One region of the Cedecea sp. genome, then DNA from elsewhere that is predicted to be linked to it. Evidence: predicted binding sites of a transcription regulator. Region 1 holds the regulator's gene; each other region holds the start of a gene.
What was found. The regulator PurR, encoded in region 1, represses purine synthesis genes. The targets are predictions, from matches to a motif close to CANGCAAACGTTTGCNTG.

Region 1 (3,125 bases):
CGTGCCTTCTGCCATAAGCTATACGGTACGCCAGCTCGAAGAGTGGTTAGCTGTGCCGCTCTTCGAACGGCGGCACCGTGATGTTGAACTCACCGCAGCCGGGGCTTTTTTTTTGAAGGAGGGTCGCTCTGTTATCAAAAAAATGATGGCTACCCGACAGCAATGCCAGCAGATAGCAAACGGCTGGCGCGGGCACCTGTCCATTGCGGTAGACAATATTGTGAAGCCAGAGCGTACCCGCCAGCTGGTGCTGGATTTTTATCGCCACTTTCCGGATATCGAGCTACGGGTATTTCAGGAGGTCTTCAACGGCGTGTGGGACGCACTGGCTGACGGACGAGTAGAGGCGGCGATAGGGGCGACGCAGGCTATCCCCGTGGGAGGACGTTATGCGTTTCGGGATATGGGGGCGCTTAGCTGGCGCTGTGTCGTTTCGACCGATCATCCGCTCGCGCAACATGAGGGTGTTATTCCGGACGATATGCTCAGGGCCTGGCCATCTTTGGTTCTGGAGGATACATCGCGTTCGCTGCCCAAGCGTATCACCTGGCTTCTTGATAACCAGCGCCGCGTGGTGGTGCCGGACTGGGCTTCAGGGGCGGACTGCCTTAGCGCAGGCCTGTGCATTGGCATGGTGCCTACGCACATCGCTAAGCCGTGGCTGGACGGCGGAGAGTGGCAGGAGCTGACGCTGGAAAATCCGTTCCCGGATGCAGCTTGCTGCCTGACGTGGAGGCAGGATGACGCATCGCCTGCGTTAAGCTGGCTGCTGGAATACCTGGGGGACAGTGAGACGATGAATCAGGAGTGGCTTCAGGAGCCAGGCAACACATTCCCGGCTCCTGACAAGACTTAGCGGCGGTAATCGCGGAACGGGCCGTCGGCTACCGAGCGGCGTTCGATGAGGCGCGGATGGACTTCAATCGTCTGCGACTCTTCACGTTTGTTGATTATACGGTCGAGCAGCATATTAAAGGCCGTTTCGCCCAGACGTTCTTTTGGCTGGTGGATAGTGGTCAACGCCGGAGAGAAATAGCGGGCGTTGCGCACATTATCATAGCCGATGATAGAGATATCCTGCGGCACGCGCAGCCCCATCTCATCCGCTGCGCAGATCGCGCCCATCGCCATGATATCGCCACCGCAGAATACCGCTGTAGGGCGATGTGGCTGGTTGAGTAATTGCTGCATGGCCCGGTAGCCGGACTCTGGCTCGAAGTCGCCCTGAACTACCCAATTATCCGGTACTTTAATATTGGCTTCATCAAGCGCCTTCAGGAAGCCTGCATGGCGACCGCCGCCGGTATTACGTTCCAGCTGACCCGGGATCGCACCGATGTCGCGATGGCCGCGTTCAATCAGGTAACGGCCTGCGAGATAACCGCCGTGAAAAGCATTGTCGACAACGGAGTCGGTAAAGTCGGCGCGGGCTTCGCCCCAGTCCATCACCACCATGGGAATATGACGGTACTCTTCCAGCGTAGAGAGCAGGCTTTCCGGGTACTCGGAGCACATCACCAGCAAGCCATCAACGCGCTTTTGCGCCATCATCGACAGGTAGGCGCGCTGTTTCTCAAAGTTGTTGTGCGCATTGCCAAGGATCAAGGTGTAGCCTTTCGCGAAACAGCTGTTCTCGACCGATTCGATAATTTCAGCAAAATAGGGGGCTTCGCTTGAGGTAGCAAGCAGACCGATGGATTTGGTGTGGTTGACCTTCAGGCTGCGTGCAACGGCACTCGGTGAGTAGTGCAGCTCTTTAATTGCTGCCCAGACGGCGTTGCGCGTCTCTTCCGCCACAAAACGGGTCTTGTTAATGACATGTGACACAGTGGTAGTGGAAACGTTTGCGCGCTTCGCTACGTCCTTAATTGTTGCCATTAGATGTCACTCCAGACCATATCGTAAACTCCTGATAACTCATATGTTAAACGTTTGCCTTCGCTAACTCCTGGGGCAACACGTTGGTTGCAGGCCTGTCGGGAATGCGACATACAGCGGGAGGAGGGCGTTGCCGGGCGATACGCGGTAAATTAGCGAAGGATTTTGGCTTATCCCGGGGCAAAGTGGAAGAGGGAAAACCGAGATCTGTGCAAAACCAGCAGGATTTTTCTCGCCAATTGTGGGAAAATCATCCTGCTTACACTTTGTAGGGAAATAAAAGGAGCTTACGATGAGTACCGATCTGAAGTTTTCCATGGTGACCACGGTTATCGTACTGGGCCTGATTGTTGCCGGTGCGCTGACCGCCGTACTGCACTGATTTAATAAGGGCCGCTAATAGCGGCCCTTAGGCCGTAGACAAAGAGGGAAAAGTATGGCTTTTCCCTCTTTGTGGTTATCAGTCGAAAATCAATGAATTGATTTTCCCCGTTTATTTCCAAAAAACCTCAGGTAATCCTTCCATTCTCTGATGAAAAGCGGCTGCAAATCAGCCCGCCAGGTTTTGCGCAACAAATGTCCAGTTAACCAGCGCCCAGAAGTGGTCCAGATATGTCGGGCGCGCATTACGGTAATCAATATAGTAAGCGTGTTCCCAGACATCTACGGTCAGCAGCGGTTTTGCATCGGTAGTGAGCGGGGTTCCGGCGTTTGAGGTGGAAACTATTGCCAGGCTGCCGTCGCTGTTTTTGACAAGCCAGGTCCAGCCGGAACCGAAGTTTTTGATGGCGGCTTCGGTGAACTGTTTTTTAAATGCTTCTACGCTGCCAAAGGCGTTAGTAATGGCTGCCAGCACTTCCCCGGCTGGCTCTCCTCCTGCGTTTGGCGCCAGGCAGTGCCAGTAGAACGTATGGTTCCAGACCTGTGCGGCGTTATTGAAAATCCCACCGTCAGCGTGCTTAACGATCTCCTCCAGCGTCTTCCCTTCAAACGGACTGCCTTTTACAAGGTTATTCAGGTTAGTGACGTAGGTTTGATGGTGTTTACCGTAGTGGTATTCGAGGGTTTCGGCTGAGATGTGCGGTGCCAAAGCGTCTTTTGCATAGGGCAGGGCGGGTAGTTCGAACGACATTGCTTCACTCCTTGTTATTTTGATTCACAATATAACTACATTTTGTGTGGTTATAAGGTTAGCAAATTACGGGAGTGCAAAAAAGCGAAATGAAACAGCCCGTTGTCGGGCTGTT
Region 2 (3,125 bases), on a different contig from region 1:
CGACATCGGTGGTCAGCCAGAGCGTCTGGCCGATCTCGGTTTCATCGTGCTTCTGATTATTGGATGTCAGGTAGTGCAGGCGCAGCATCATGGCGTCGTAGCTGTCGACGGTGCTGATGTCCCATCCGACGAGGGGATGAGTCTGAATAACATCACTATTTTTTTCCATCATAACCCCTTTTATACGTGTTTAAAGACAACGGCTAGCGAGGTTCATGCGTGATTTATCGTGAAGCGAGTTAAGTATATCAATAATGAGCAGATAACGGGGATGAAATAAATACTCAGCAACACTTTTTTTGCATTTTTGTGTTCGGTTGAGCAATAAAGCGGCAGGTTATTCTGATTTGTCTGAGAGAAAAGGGAAAATAAACAGCGGTAGTTTAAAAATTAAGCAAAACAAGGTGCGTAAATAAAAAAACCGGATGGCGACACCCGGCAAAAAAGTACCAACATAATTGAGGGTATTAGTCGGCAGAGAACCAATCGTCAGCGCTTTCCCAGGTTTCCTGGAGGATCTCGCTGATTCGCGTTTTATCTTCTTTAGCACCGCCCAGCACGGACAGGTTGTTGCCGGAGGCATAACGCACCTGAACGTCGCTGCTGGTGTCGGGAAAATGTTGATTGATACGGCGGGAAAGCTCACTGGCAAGGGCGTCGATAGCCCCGGGCGGCAACGGTGTGGTTTTGGCTATAGTCACTTCAATACGCATAACGACCCCCTGTATAATATACTGGATATTTATACAGGCTAACTTTCCAGTAAGCAACAGGGGGCGTTGAAATATTTAGCCTTTAACCGACCAGGCGACGTCCTCTCCGGCAAGGAACGGGACGATGCTGTCGTCACCGGCTTCAATCAGCTCCGGCATTGTCTCGGCAACGCGTACCAGCTCGATACTGTCTTCATTCACCGGCAGGCCGTAGAAACGCGGGCCGTTCAGCGAGGTGAAAGCTTCGAAGTGCTGCAGAGCGGTCATCTCCTCAAACACCGTGGCATACGCACCCAGCGCAGAAGGTGCATTGAAACAGCCTGCACAGCCGCAGCTTGCCTCTTTGCGATGGCGAGAGTGAGGCGCCGAGTCGGTACCGAGGAATACGCGGTCACAGCCGCTGGCTACGAGCTCGCGCAGGGCGTCCTGATGAACGCTACGCTTCAGAATCGGCAGGCAGTAAAGATGCGGGCGAATGCCACCAACCAGCATGTGGTTGCGGTTAAACATCAGATGCTGAGGTGTGATTGTTGCGCCAATCAGCGAGTTGCCTTCCTTCACGTACTGGGCCGCATCTTTAGTGGTGATGTGTTCAAACACCACCTTCAGTTCCGGCAGCTGGCGGCGTAGCGGTTCCATCACGGTTTCTATGAAACGTGCTTCACGATCGAAAATATCGATGTCGGCATGGGTGACTTCGCCGTGCACCAGCAGCGGCATGCCAATTTTTTGCATGCGTTCAAGCACCGGCATGATAGCGGCGGTGCTGGTGACGCCGTGGGTAGAGTTGGTTGTGGCATTGGCAGGGTAAAGCTTGGCGGCGGTAAACACGCCTTCATTAAAACCGCGCTCTATTTCGTTAGGGTCAAGCGTGTCGGTCAGGTAGCAGGTCATTAGCGGTTCAAAATTTTGCCCGGCCGGCACGGCATCAAGAATGCGCTGACGGTAGGCAATCGCCGCTTCCACGGTGGTGACAGGAGGCACAAGATTGGGCATCACAATCGCACGGCCATACGTCTGGCTGGTGTAAGGCACCACGGTTTTCAGCATCTCACCATCGCGAAGGTGAATATGCCAGTCATCTGGGCGGCGGATTTTTAATACCTGAGGTAATGCAGTCATGAATGTGCTCCGGCGTGAGAGGGAAAATCAGTCATCAAGGGCTGGTTTTATGCCGGGCACTAAGGATAAGGGGAAACGTTATCGTTTGCACCACTTATGTTGCACAAACGCCTCGGGGCAGCAAAGCGGCCCCGAGGGTTAACCGGTTAGTCGGTTAAAGGAATGATGATTTCACCAGGCTTAACCTCAATGCCTTTGGCATACTTCTTCGCCAACGACTCGCCTTTGCTGCGGTCTTCACTCAGGACATAGGCAGGCTGTTGATTGAAGTAGCTGCGCAGCGACTGGTTCAGGTAGGGAACGATAGTTTGCAACACGGTCTGCATTTTTTGCGGCTCGACCTGAGCATCAACCACCTCCATCTCCTGCAGGTAGATAGCGCCTTGCTCTTTATTGAACACCGGCAGCGCTTTCAACTTCAGTTTTAAGGTGGCTTTTTGATTACCGAATAGTGACGTCATGTCGAGGTTGGCATCGCCGGTTAGCGTGACTTTATTCGGTTCTTCCCGGCCAATCTGGCTGGCTAAATTGGTTAACACGACATGCGCGTCGGCGACGCCGGGCAGGCCAATATCTTTTGAGAAGTTATTGTGTTTTTCCAGCGACTGGTTGATCTCCTGTTCGCTCACGCTGTACTGCGTTAGCTGGTTGCATCCTGATAGCAGGCCGCCAAGCATCAATGCGGCGGCAAAAACAATCTTCTTCATAGGCTTCCTCAAAATAGCGGCTCAAATGCCGTGCCTTACGTTGATCAGCATAATGCGGCACGGCGCCTGCGGCTACAGGAAAAGGATGAAAGGTGTGGTTTACCCCGGGCCGCCGGGTTCAAACATCGTTGGCTCCACGGGTTTGAGGCTGAACTGCCACCAGAGTGCGGCAAGGGTAATACAACCGATAATACCCAGCATCGCCCACGGGAGCTCGGGCTGTTGAAGCGCTTTACCTGCGTCAAACAGCCAGCCACCACCGGTATAGCCGAGCGCGCCACCCAGCGACAGCCCTAAACGGCTGAACCCCATGTAACTCCCGCGTGCGCGAGCATCGGCAAGCGAGGCGCTCAGCGTTTCCCTGGCCGGTTCGGCAATAATCGAGCCAATGTAAAAGGTACAAATCAGGGCAAAAAGCTGCTGTAAGGTTGACGCAAGGCCGACAGGCATCAGGCTCACCGTCATTAAAATCAGCCCCGCCATTAAACGCTGCTCAAGGCGGAAACGTTTTTCGCTCCAGCGGGCAATGGGGTACAGCAACGTGAGCGAAAGCGCCGCCTCAATGGCGTACATCCACTTCACT
Region 3 (3,125 bases), on a different contig from region 1:
CATCAGGTGCAGGTTAGTGAAGGGGTGCTTGCGTCAGAGTGCTCAGCCATGTTGAGCGATTTTTTTCGCGCACGTCGTCTTGAGAAAAAGGCGCTAAAGGAAAAGGGCCGTAAGGCGGAGTAGCCATTTCTACCGGGGTTACTGCAGGGTAGGCCTCGGCAAACCTCTCTTCCTGTGCGGCCTTTTTCTCTTTCTCCTGCAAATACCCTTCCAGACTTAGTTGATACTTGCGTATGTTTTCCACGTACGCATAAGCCTCGTGCCCACGGGCATAGCCATATGTTGTTTTACTGTAGTATGGCTTGAGGCTCAGCAGCGGCAGACGTGTCTTAACGTCTGCCCAGCTGTCCGGATTTCCTTTTTGCTTCGCCGTCAGCTGGCGGGCATCCAGCATATGGGCGTAACCCATGTTATAAGCCGCAAGCGCGAACCAGATGCGCTCATATTCCGGTACCGTGGCAGGCACTTTGCTCATCATATCTTTCAGATAACGGCTGCCACCGCTAATGCTCTGCTCGGCATCGAGTCTGTCGGTGATCCCAAGGCTTTGGGCCGTGTTTTTAGTCAGCATCATCAAGCCGCGTACGCCGGTAGGGGAGGTAGCATGAGTATCCCAGTGGGACTCCTGATAGGAAATGGCTGCCAGCAGCGGCCAGTCGATTTCGTCGGCGTACTTTTCGAACAGGGGCTGAAGATCCGGAAGTACGGAATCAACTGAATTAAGGAAAGTGCGGGTATCGACATAATCAAAATCGCCGATATGACCAAGGTATTTTTCCTCAAGTCTTGCCAGCGTGCCGTCGCTGCTAATCTGATTATAGAAATCGAGCAGCGCGGCGCTCATGCTGTCGTCGCTGCTACGTGTTGAAAACCAGGTGACGGGCTGTTCGTCGGTAACGTCGAGTGCGACGGCCAACTGAGGATGAACTCGCTGGAAAAGGCTGATGGCGATGGAGTCGGAAATCGTAAAGGCAATGTCGCCGTCCACAACCTGCTGTAACAGCTGATTACTGGTCTGTTTGGCGTCAATACTCCAGCTCAGATCGGCGTACTGGCTCTCTTTGAGCTTTTGAAGATCGCTGACTACTGCCTGGCCTGAAGACAGCACCAGCTGCGAGGGTTTTACGCCGCCGAGCGTTTTCGGGCGCGGACTCCCAACGCGATACACCATCTGCTGCGAGACGGAATAATAGGTTGGTCCGGCCTGATAGTCGCGGCTGCGACTGGAGTTATACACCAGGCCTGCTGCGAGCAGGTCGGCGTTATCATTATCCAGGTCATCAAACAGCGCGTTAATATTTGGCCGCACGACGATTTTTAGTTTTACGCCCAGATAGTCTGCGAACTGCCTGGCGAGTTCATAGTCAAGGCCGGTGGCTTTACCGTTAATCATCGTCCAGGTAAGCGGCGATGAAATTGTACTGACGCGCAAAACCCCCCGCGCTTTAATCGCGGCGATGCGGTTTTCGGTCTGGTTCAAGCCTGGAATGGAGGGCCATAATGCCACTGCCAGCAACAAGGTGACGACACCGATAAGCAGATAATTAATCTTTATTCTTTTCAAATAGATAACATTCTGCAGCAGGTTAAGTCTCAGCCAACAATAAACATGATTTATATGAACCCTGTAAGTGGATGAAACGCATTTTGCGTAAGAAAACGCCAGTAAGCAACTTTTAAGAATATATCGTTTAATTTTCGTGCAATAAAAACTTCTGCTGTTATTTCTACGCAAACGGTTTCGTCATGGCGGAGGATTCTCTATAATGACGCCCGTTTTCCCCCCTTCGCCCTGAAGACGAGAGATCTTTAATGATGGAAATTCTGCGTGGTTCGCCTGCTCTTTCGGCATTTCGTATTAACAAACTCCTGGCCCGTTTTAACGATGCTAACCTCCCGGTAAGCGACATTTATGCCGAGTATGTTCATTTTGCCGACCTCGATGCACCGCTGAACGTTGATGAGCATGCCCGCCTGCAACGGCTGTTGAAGTATGGTCCAACCCTCGCAGAGCATACGCCTGAAGGAACTTTACTGCTGGTCACACCGCGCCCTGGCACCATCTCCCCCTGGTCTTCTAAAGCTACCGACATCGCCCACAACTGCGACCTACCTCAGGTTAAGCGCCTTGAGCGCGGCGTGGCCTGGTACATTACCGGCAGTACGCTGACCGCTGAGCAACTGCAGGAGGTTGCTGCGCTACTGCATGACCGCATGATGGAGAGCGTGTTTACTTCCCTGAACGATGCAGAGCAGCTGTTTGCACAACACCAACCGGCTCCGGTGCAGAGCGTTGACCTGCTCGGCAAAGGGCGTAACGCACTGGTAGAGGCGAATATCCGTCTGGGCCTGGCGCTGGCGGAAGACGAAATCGACTACCTGCAGGATGCGTTCAGCAAGCTTGGGCGCAACCCGAACGACATCGAACTGTATATGTTTGCGCAGGCGAACTCCGAACATTGCCGTCATAAAATCTTTAACGCCGACTGGATTATCGACGGGCAGAAACAGACCAAGTCACTGTTCAGGATGATCAAAAATACCTTCGAGAAAACGCCGGATTACGTGCTGTCTGCCTATAAAGACAACGCAGCGGTCATGGAAGGTTCGGCCGTCGGCCGTTTCTTCGCCGACCGTGAAGCGGGGCGCTATGACTTCCATCAGGAAGAAGCGCATATTCTGATGAAGGTTGAAACCCACAACCACCCGGCCGCTATCTCTCCGTGGCCGGGCGCGGCAACCGGCTCCGGCGGTGAAATCCGCGACGAAGGCGCTACCGGGCGTGGCGCTAAGCCAAAAGCGGGCCTGGTCGGCTTCTCCGTTTCCAACCTGCGCATTCCGGGCTTTGAACAGCCGTGGGAGCAGGACTTTGGTAAGCCAGACCGCATTGTTACGGCGCTGGACATCATGACCGAAGGCCCTCTGGGCGGGGCGGCATTCAACAACGAATTTGGCCGTCCGGCGCTGACCGGCTACTTCCGTACCTACGAAGAGCAGGTTAACAGCCACAACGGGGTGGAGCTGCGCGGTTACCACAAACCTATCATGCTCGCCGGCGGTATCGGCAACATCCGCGCCGACCACGTGCAGAAGGGCGAAATTACCCCTGGCGCTAAGCTCATAGT
Region 4 (3,125 bases), on a different contig from region 1:
AACGACGTGCGGCAGCTCTTCGATATCCAGCCCGCGAGCCGCGATATCGGTCGCAACCAGGACGCGAATGCCGCCGCTTTTAAAGTCGGCCAGCGCGCGAGTACGGGCACCCTGGCTCTTGTTACCGTGGATTGCCGCCGCGGTGATACCGTCTTTTTGCAGCTGCTCAGCAAGGTGGTTAGCGCCGTGCTTGGTGCGAGTAAACACCAGCACCTGCTGCCAGTTACCTTCGCCGATCATCTGCGACAGCAGTTCCCGCTTACGCTTTTTGTCCACAAAGTGAACGTGCTGAGTAACCTGCTCAGAAGCCGTGTTGCGGCGAGCCACTTCCACTTCTTCCGGGTTGTGCAGCAGCTTTTCAGCCAGCCCTTTAATGTCGTCGGAGAAGGTTGCCGAGAACAGCAGGTTTTGCCGACGCGCAGGCAGCTTAGCCAGCACGCGACGGATATCGTGGATAAAGCCCATATCCAGCATGCGGTCGGCTTCATCCAGCACCAGGATCTCGATCTGGTCGAGTTTCACGGCGTTCTGATGCTCAAGATCCAGCAGACGACCCGGAGTCGCGACCAGCACATCCACGCCACCGCGCAGTTTCATCATCTGCGGGTTAATGCTCACGCCGCCAAAGACAACCAGCGAACGGATATTCAAATATTTGCTGTAGTCGCGGACGTTCTCACCAATCTGTGCCGCCAGTTCGCGGGTTGGGGTGAGGATCAGCGCACGCACCGGGCGACGGCCCTTCAGGTGAGGCGCACTGTCGGTCAGACGCTGTAACAGCGGCAGGGTAAAACCTGCGGTCTTGCCGGTACCGGTTTGGGCACTGGCCATCAGATCACGGCCTGCTAACACTACCGGAATTGCCTGGCGCTGGATGGGGGTAGGCTCGCGATAGCCCTGCTCTTCCACAGCACGCAAAATATCGGCATTCAGGCCGAGAGAATCAAAAGACATAGGAACTCCAGAACCGCCCTGACCACATTGTGCGGTGTAGTTTCCAGGGGGAACATCACGCGCCAGCCCTAAGCTGGCGAAGAGAGGAGGCGCAAACCACGGCGCCGTTCGCGTGCAGTGTAGCAGTTTTTGTGATCTTCCGCATAAATTCTCACTTTATGCCTCATCAGCAGAATAAAGACTTGAACTGGACAGGGTTGATAACTTTGCTTACTCTTAATCAATCGATTGATTAACTTTTTAAGAGGTCGGTATGACACCCTCGCCGACGCCCGCCACCAGCCGCGGTGAGCAGGCTAAAAATACGCTAATTGCCGCCGCCATCGCGCAATTTGCCGAGTACGGCATGCACGCCACCACGCGTGATATCGCCGCCCTGGCTGGGCAAAACATTGCCGCCATCACCTATTACTTCGGTTCTAAAGAAGCGTTGTATATGGCTTCCGCCCAATGGATTGCCGACTTTATTAGCGGTAATTTTCACGAGCATGTTGCCGCCGCAGAGGCCATTCTGAGCGAGTCCAGGCCGGACAATCAGAAAATACGCCACCTCATTCATACCGCGCTCGGGCAAATGATCGCCCTGCTGACCACTGACAACACGCTCAACCTAAGCAAGTTTATCTCCCGCGAACAGCTTTCCCCGACCGCCGCTTACCAACTGATCCACCGGCAGGTTATCGACCCCATGCACTCTCTGCTAACCACTCTGGTCGCACACTACACCGGGCGGGATCCTTTCGATACCGACACGATTTTGCATACCCATACGTTGCTCGGCCAGGTACTGGCCTTCCGGCTTGGGCGAGAGACGATTCTGTTGCGCACCGGCTGGCCGCAGTTTGACCAGACCAAAGTGCAGCAAATTACCCGCGTGGTGCTGAGCCACGTTGATTTCATCCTGCAGGGATTATCCGTAAACAGAGGAAACGCGAGTGATGAACAGTAAGAAGCCGGTAATTGCCGTCATTGTCATTTTAGCGCTGGTAGCCGCGGCATTTGGTGGCTGGAAATGGTATCAAAGCCAGCAGAACAGCGCGCTAACGCTTTACGGCAACGTGGATATTCGCACCGTTAACCTGAGCTTCCGCGTTGGCGGTCGTCTTGCAGCGCTTGAGGTTGACGAGGGTGATGCCATCAAAGCCGGTGAACCCCTGGGGCTGATTGACAAAGCGCCATATGAAAACGCCCTGCGTCAGGCAGAGGCAAACGTGGCGGCGGCGCAGGCCAAATACGATTTGATCATTGCCGGCTATCGTGACGAAGAGATTGCTCAGGCCGCCTATGATTATGCGCAGAACTTTTACCAGCGCCAGCAGGGGCTTTGGGCGACAAAAACCATCTCGGCGAATGATTTAGCCAACGCCCGCTCCTCAAGCGACCAGGCAAAGGCCACGCTGAAAGCAGCCCAGGACAAGCTCAGCCAATATCGCAGCGGCAACCGTCCGCAGGAAATTGCTCAGGCTCAGGCCAGCCTGCAGCAGGCTAAAGCGCAGCTGGCACAGTCTCAGCTCGACCTGCAGGACACCACCCTGCTCGCCCCTTCAGACGGCACGCTGTTAACCCGCGCCGTTGAGCCCGGCAGCATGCTTAACGCAGGCAGCACGGTACTCACGCTTTCACTTACCCGCCCGGTGTGGATCCGCGCCTATATCGACGAAACTAATCTTGGGCAGGCAAAACCCGGCAGCGAACTGCTGATTTACACCGATGGCCGCCCGGACAAGCCCTATCACGGCAAGGTAGGTTTTGTTTCACCGACCGCGGAGTTCACCCCTAAAACCGTAGAAACGCCTGATTTACGCACCGATCTGGTATATCGCCTGCGGATTATCGTCACCGATGCGGATGACGCCCTGCGCCAGGGGATGCCGGTTACGGTGAAATTCAACGGCGGAACCCAGCATGAGCAACAATAAAGCGACAATTCGCCTCCAGGGGTTGATGAAGCGCTTTCCGGATCTGGAGAAACCCGCTGTCGCCAGCCTGGATTGCGAAATTCATGCCGGGGCAGTGACCGGTTTAGTCGGCCCGGATGGGGCGGGCAAAACCACCCTGATGAGGATGCTGGCCGGATTATTGAAACCCAGCGAAGGTAAGGCTTCGGTGATTGGCCTGGACCCGATTAAGGACGATCGCGCCCTGCGTGCTGAACTGGGCTATATGCCGCA

Region 2: pyrC (dihydroorotase) is a predicted target of PurR. The motif match lies at 1,904-1,921, and genes of this name have one in related genera.
Region 3: purL (phosphoribosylformylglycinamidine synthase) is a predicted target of PurR. The motif match lies at 1,729-1,746, and genes of this name have one in related genera.
Region 4: cecR (transcriptional regulator CecR) is a predicted target of PurR. The motif match lies at 1,052-1,069, and genes of this name have one in related genera.

The regions. Positions count from the first base shown of each region.
Region 1 covers NZ_DASYBS010000165.1:60,056-63,180, reverse strand. Annotated here, with positions in the region: gene punR (DNA-binding transcriptional activator PunR) at 1-856, shown strand, start outside; gene purR (HTH-type transcriptional repressor PurR) at 853-1,878, opposite strand; gene VGM55_RS25905 (YnhF family membrane protein) at 2,171-2,260, shown strand; gene sodB (superoxide dismutase [Fe]) at 2,429-3,010, opposite strand.
Region 2 covers NZ_DASYBS010000106.1:28,054-31,178, reverse strand. Annotated here, with positions in the region: gene bssS (biofilm formation regulator BssS) at 1-169, opposite strand, end outside; gene dinI (DNA damage-inducible protein I) at 468-713, opposite strand; gene pyrC (dihydroorotase) at 789-1,835, opposite strand; gene VGM55_RS17555 (lipoprotein) at 1,982-2,542, opposite strand; gene mdtH (multidrug efflux MFS transporter MdtH) at 2,642-3,125, opposite strand, start outside.
Region 3 covers NZ_DASYBS010000057.1:19,359-22,483, forward strand. Annotated here, with positions in the region: gene tadA (tRNA adenosine(34) deaminase TadA) at 1-123, shown strand, start outside; gene mltF (membrane-bound lytic murein transglycosylase MltF) at 14-1,618, opposite strand; gene purL (phosphoribosylformylglycinamidine synthase) at 1,813-3,125, shown strand, end outside.
Region 4 covers NZ_DASYBS010000065.1:9,643-12,767, forward strand. Annotated here, with positions in the region: gene rhlE (ATP-dependent RNA helicase RhlE) at 1-954, opposite strand, end outside; gene cecR (transcriptional regulator CecR) at 1,208-1,903, shown strand; gene hlyD (secretion protein HlyD) at 1,893-2,873, shown strand; gene VGM55_RS10610 (ATP-binding cassette domain-containing protein) at 2,860-3,125, shown strand, end outside.